Regions from separate parts of the Salibacterium lacus genome, predicted to be linked through region 1. Evidence: riboswitches for the same ligand, from Rfam matches in the RefSeq annotation. Region 1 holds a riboswitch; the other holds the start of a gene.
What was found. A riboswitch is a leader RNA that binds a small molecule or an ion and turns the genes downstream of it on or off. The one in region 1 is predicted to bind thiamine pyrophosphate.

Region 2: linked by a shared signal. The riboswitch ahead of tenA (thiaminase II) and the one ahead of thiD (bifunctional hydroxymethylpyrimidine kinase/phosphomethylpyrimidine kinase) in region 1 are both predicted to bind thiamine pyrophosphate.

What each region holds. Positions count from the first base shown of each region.
Region 1 covers NZ_JBHUML010000003.1:46,356-49,563, forward strand. Annotated here, with positions in the region: gene thiE (thiamine phosphate synthase) at 1-268, opposite strand, end outside; gene thiM (hydroxyethylthiazole kinase) at 261-1,082, opposite strand; gene thiD (bifunctional hydroxymethylpyrimidine kinase/phosphomethylpyrimidine kinase) at 1,096-1,911, opposite strand; TPP riboswitch at 2,083-2,190, opposite strand; gene ACFSUB_RS10855 (MarR family winged helix-turn-helix transcriptional regulator) at 2,269-2,727, opposite strand; gene coaW (type II pantothenate kinase) at 2,752-3,208, opposite strand, start outside.
Region 2 covers NZ_JBHUML010000002.1:1,792,183-1,795,390, forward strand. Annotated here, with positions in the region: gene ACFSUB_RS09980 (putative bifunctional diguanylate cyclase/phosphodiesterase) at 1-1,238, shown strand, start outside; gene ACFSUB_RS09985 (hypothetical protein) at 1,326-1,451, shown strand; TPP riboswitch at 1,532-1,639, shown strand; gene tenA (thiaminase II) at 1,764-2,462, shown strand; gene ACFSUB_RS09995 (ECF transporter S component) at 2,459-3,058, shown strand; gene ACFSUB_RS10000 (ABC transporter ATP-binding protein) at 3,058-3,208, shown strand, end outside.

The DNA.
Region 1 (3,208 bases):
GCCCCGCATGGATACCATCGGCTTCAAGTTCCATTGCCAGATCCACGTCATCATTTACAATAAACGGGATCCCCGCTTTCCGGCAAATCTTCCGGAGCCGCCCGCCCAGTTCTTTTTTGGCTGTGCCTTCTGCGGCATCCTGCCCTTTTTCGCGGAACTGAAAGCAGGTAACCCCTCCCTTCACTGCCTCGTGCAGCGCATCTTCCGGATTTTTATCTGTATTGTTACTTCCCATAATAAAATAAAGCAGGTACTGCTCTTTATTCATCATTTTTTTCCACCCGCTTCATGTTGAGGCTCTGTCGGAGATCAAGGTCTCCGACATGATATAAAGCATTCAGAAGCTCGACCTGGAACGTCCCCGGACCCTGGTTGGCCGCGAAGCCTTCTGCCCGTTCTGCTGCAGTGCCGTAAAACCCAAGCGCTGCCGCCGCTCCATGAACCACATGATCCGAGACCGTTAAAAAGGAGGCGGCCACTGCACTGGCAAGACAGCCGGTACCGGTGATTTTTGCCATCATCGAGTGTCCGTTATGCACTTGATACGTTTCCTGTCCGTCAGACACCGCATCCACCGGACCGGTAACAGCAACCGGAGTCCCTAAAACATCCGCCGCGTGCTCCGCAATCACAGCTGTGTCTTTCTGGTCACCGGAGACGTCCACCCCTTTCATCTCACTTTCGAGTCCGGTAATGGCCGAAACTTCTCCTGCGTTTCCGCGAAGGAGGGTAACGTCCAGTTCTTTCAAAAGTTCACGGGCTGTATTGGTGCGGTACGGTGTTGCACCGGCTCCTACCGGATCCAGCACAATCGGGATTCCTTTTTGGGACGCTGCTCTGCCTGCTGCAAACATGCTCTCCACCTGTTCCGGATGAAGAGTACCAATATTCAATACGAGAGCATCCGCCGCCCATGCCATGTCCGCTGCTTCTTCCGGAGCGTCTGCCATCACTGGAGAAGCCCCAACTGCCAGCAGACCATTTGCGTTAAAATTCGCTACGACGGTGTTAGTGATATTATAGATTAAAGGATTCCGCGTTCGAACCTGTTCTAAATAAGATGCAGCTTCTTTTGCTTTCATTGCCATGCCCTCCTTATTTTTTGAGCAGTTCTTCTACGGTAAGACGCGACCCCCAGTGGTTGACCGGACCGTTTCCTTTTCCGAGTCCCAGCGGCTGCGAAATCGCATACGTAATAAAGTCTTTGCTTTTTTTAACGGCCTCTTTCACTTCTTCTCCCCGTGCAAGGTGAGCAGCTATAGCTGCAGAAAATGTGCATCCGGTACCATGGGTATGCTTTGTTTCTGTTCTGGGAGCACTTACAACGTCCACAGTACCATTGTAGTAGATAATGTCTTCTGCATCGCCTTTTGCGTGACCGCCCTTCACAACGGCTGCTGTTACTCCCATATCCTCCACAATCATTTGTGCCGCTTTTTCAGCATCTTCCCGGGTATGGATATTCATACCGGTCAGTAATTCTGTTTCTGCCATATTCGGCGTCACCACTTCAGCGAGAGGAAACAGCTTATTCTTCATCATTGAAGTTGCTTCATCCTCCATCAGCGAATCACCGCTTGTTGCTACCATAACAGGATCTATGACCAGTGGGATGTTTCTACCTTCCAGCAGTCGCGCCGTTTTCTCAATCATAGCCGGCGTCGCAATCATTCCTGTTTTTACAGCTTGAGGTTCGATATCTTCCAGAACAGCTGTTATCTGTTCTTCGAGTGCTTCAATGGGAAGATGCCATACGTTACGGACCCCTTCTGTATTCTGGGCTACAACCGATGTGACGACCGCCATGCCGTAAGCTCTGCATTCCTGAAACGTTTTCAGGTCCGCATGAACCCCCGCTCCCCCACTGGGATCAGTACCGGCAATGGATAAAACACTTGGAATATTATTCATTATCTTTTCCTCCTTCGTAAGAAAAGCACAAGCGCCCTGAATAACGGAATTCCAGGTTGAGACGCCTTGTCCTGAGGCATTCTGAAGACAAGCCGTCGCCGCCTGAAGTGGAGTCATTAAAAATGCCGCTCTTCATCAGGAAGAGCGGCTGCACGTCTATTACTATACTTCTGTGCGCCCGCTCCACTTTCCTCCGATGGTACTAGCCATATCAGGTTCTGAGGGACCGACGCCGGGCAGGCATCATCTCAGCTGTTTTCAGCGCCCCTAGTGGATAGCTGTGACAATTCATCTTTTAATCTATCGTACCGGACGGGATTCAGTCCTGTCAATCTGCGTGGATGCAAATCCCGGCCTCTACTGTCCGCTGTTCTTTTCGCCTTCTTTGATAATACGCTCAAATTGTTTAAATGTATCCAGCACCTGTTTCAAATCCTCCAGATCAATCTGTGTTAAATAATCCTGGACGATGAATGCCTCGAACGACTCAAATTCTTTTTTCAGCTGCCTACCTGTCTCTCCAAGACTCATCGTCACTTCCCGGCGGTTCTGCTCATTGATGGAGCGGATGAGCAGATCTTCGTTTTCGAGTTTATTGACCGATTGTGTCACCGCACTTTTTGAAATGCCGAGCCGCTGTGCCATGTCTTTAAGAGACATGCCCTCGTGACGGATAAATAAAATCATAATGGACTCCTGCCGGGAGGTCAGCTGCAATTTACTTAGAATCGGCAGTTTCGGCTGCAGGTACGTCGCTATATTCTCCAAAGCATCGAGTGATTGAAGATATACTTTCTTATATTCCTCCGTATTCATGATAACCCCTTTTCTCTCTCCCCTTTACAATAAAGCATCCGACCAGCCGTAGTGCAGCAATGCTCCTACAGCTCCACTGTATTCTCCCCGGGGCAGGAAGTAAGGTTTCTTTCCTCTTAATTCGGTATATCCTATAATAATTTCTTTCAGTGTATCATGCCCGGCAAAGGTTGAGCCAATGTAGACAACGGCATCTGTACCAAGCCGGTCCGCCGCCTGCACACTCATCGTGGTGATGGTTTCCCCTATCATTCTTACCACCGCTGAGATGTAGTCCTCGCTTGAAAACCCGGTTTCTCTCATATTCGCAGTGTTCCCGAAGTTACTCGCGGTTAACGCGCCGGAAATCGGCGGTGTCTCGTGGGAGTATATGTCCCCCACCGTAATATTCAGTGCTTGTCCGTTTCCGTTTCGTCCCATCTCCAGTATGGTTTCAAAATCGCTCCTGCCGGTCAGAAGATACGAGAGACCCAGAAGAGTG
Region 2 (3,208 bases), on a different contig from region 1:
TTCCCAACGCCCGTAGTTTCGAAAAACATCAAAAGGACAGAACAATCTGCAGTCCCGGATATTATTTATTTCTTATTAACATAGACGATTTCAAGCGGATTAACAGCTTTTTCGGTAATGAGGGGGCTTCCTATATTTTAGTATCCTATGCCAACCGGCTTCTGTCACTGTGCGGACCCGGCGGAAAGGTGTACCGTATGAATGGGGATGAATTTGCTCTATTAGCGCCTCCTGGTACGTATAAGGATCTTAAGGAGGAGATTCCGGCTGATGTCGAGGAACCCTTTTTGTACCATCATGAACCTGTTTACCTGGAAATCAGCATTGGTGTGAGCGCACAGACAGTCACGGCGGAAAAACAGCCTGCGCAGCTGTTGCAGGAAGCGGATCTCGCCATGCAGAAAGCAAAAGAAACCGCGGGCACCGCGCTTCACTTCTATAATAAAGCGTTGGCCGATGCTTCTTTGAATGAAGTTAAACTGCGTCAGGATCTTCATCACGCACTGGATTCAGAAGAAATGTACCTGATTTTTCAACCGCAGCTGTTTCTGACAAATGGCAGGATATATGGTTTTGAAGCTCTCCTTCGGTGGGAGCACCCGAAACAGGGCTATATTTCTCCAGGCCGCTTTATCCCGGCTGCTGAGGATTCAAGCATGATTCACCCAATCGGCCGCTGGGTTTTCAAAGAGACATGCCGCCTCTTAAAAGAAAGACAGGACCAGGGAGAGACCATGTACGGCGTTAGTGTGAATGTATCGTTTCGTCAATTTCATGACCCGGGCTTTGGACCATATGTTAGTCATACGCTGACCTATTACGGCATTGATCCAGGCCTGATCACACTCGAACTGACAGAGTCTGCGACCATCGACAACCTTCATGATCTTGTCCCGACCCTGACCAGATGGAAGGAGGCCGGCATCAAACTGGCGCTGGATGACTTTGGTTCGGGCTATTCTTCGATGAATTATATCGGAACGCTCCCGTTTGATTTGATTAAGATTGACCGTTCCTTTATTCAGGACCTTCCTGCCTCCTACTCCAAAGGATCCATCGTGCGGGCAGTACTGGGCCTTGCTCACGACCTGGATATGACAGTCGTTGCTGAGGGCGTGGAAACAGAGGAACAATGGGACTGGCTCCGTGCTCACTCCTGTGATGCCGCCCAGGGCTTTCTCATTGGAAAAGGCAGTCCTTCCATCAACGCCTGTATACAGGAAGCCTTTTCTTCCTGAAAACGAATCGTTTTTTCCGCGTTTATGCTTGATGATGCCGGGGAAAAATATTTACACCGAATACGATTAATAGAAAGGAGCATACCAATGAGTCTGAAAAAGAAACTCTTCAGTACCGCCAAAGAGTATTTAAAAGACGAGAAAAACCGGGAAAAAGCAAAGCAGATGGCCAACACTGCTGTAAATAAAGCAAAGCAGATGAAGAAAAAATAAGCCTGTCTCCCGTATGTATTTCACAAAACTATTTTGACAATACATCATCTTCATGATACGTTAAAAGCAATCGCATACAAAGAGGCCGCTGGGGGCGCTGTAAAGCTGAGATAAGGAATGCCGTATTCCTTGGTCCCTTAGAACCTGCTCTGGTTAGCACCAGCGAAGGGAAGTGGAGCCGGCATATCTGTCTGTGGATGAAAGACGGTCTTTGCGCCGTCTCAACCATAATATCTCCTACCAAGCAGAGCCGCTCCATTTCCGGAGTGGCTCTTTTTATGTGAAAAATCACAGAAAGGCAGGAGTTGAATGATGAGATTTTCAGAGAAATTGAGACAGAACACGGATCATATTTTTGAGGCCTGCTATGACCACCCGTTCATTCAGGGTATCGGCAAAGGACACCTGGAAAAGGAGCAGCTCATCCATTATGTGAAGCAGGACTATGAATATTTGAATGCCATGATTCAGGCACGCGCCCTCGCCATAGCCAAAAGCAGAACCCGGGAGGAAATGGAATTATTCCATTCCGGAATCGGATTTATTTTAAACAGTGAAATTCACCCCCACCACAATTTGTGTGACCAGGCCGGGGTCGGATACGATGAACTGCACGGATATCCGCTCGCTCCCACCGCCCAACACTATGCTAAACATATGCTTCACACAGCCTACGAGGGCAATATCGGGGATATCATCGCAGCTACCCTGCCATGCCCGTGGATTTATCTGGATGTCGGCCGCCGGCTTATTGAGGACTATCAACCGGATGAAACCCACCCTTTCTACGACTGGATTACATTTTACGGACAGCAGGAAGAACCCCGCATGCAGGAATACCTGGATAAACTCGATCAGATGGCAGAAACCGCATCCGACGAGGAAGTAAAACGCTGGGAAGAGCACTTCCTGGACGGCTGCCAGCTGGAATATATGTTTTTTGATATGGCTTATAAAGCCCATGACTGGCCGTTTGCCGAAGATAAAAAACCGGGGCATGCAGCCCAATGAGACAGAACCATACAATGAATCTCCGCGAAATCGTGGTGATGGCGTTTATTTCTGCTGTCTTCGGGGTCCTTTATTTAGTCTGGATATTTCTCGGACAGCTTGTGACAGGCATCCTGGGTCCGGTAGGCGGCGGCTTGATGGCGGGCTTTTGGATTATGGCCCCCATTGTCTGTGCCCTGATCATTCAAAAACCCGGGGTGGCCCTGTTTGCTGAGCTTATCGCAGCCGGCACCGAAATTATGGTTGGATCGGTCAACGCCGGATCGGTGCTGATCCTCGGTTTCACCCAGGGACTTGGCGCAGAGCTTGTGTTTGCTGTGTTCCGGTACCGCAGTTTCAAGCTGCCTGTGCTGATGCTTGCAGGAATGGCCGGTACAGCCGCCAGTTTTCTGACCGAGTTTGCCATGTTCGGATACAGTCAGTTTGCAGCAGGCGTCGTCTGGTTCATGCTTGGTACAATGCTGCTGAGCGGTCTGCTGCTTGCCGGCTGGGGAAGCCATTACCTGACGTGGGCACTGGTGCGGACCGGTGTTCTTCATAACTTTGCCATCGGCCGCAGCATCCGCCAAAGGAAACAGGAGAGGGGGGCATCATAATGAGTGGTGCATCCATCCACGGGTTGAGCATTACTTATCCTGCAGATAACCAGCCTGCCCTTCCACCTCTCGATCTTGAAATAAACACCGGCGAAAATATTCTTATTACCGGGCCGAGCGGCTGCGGCAAAAGTACACTCGCTCTTGCGC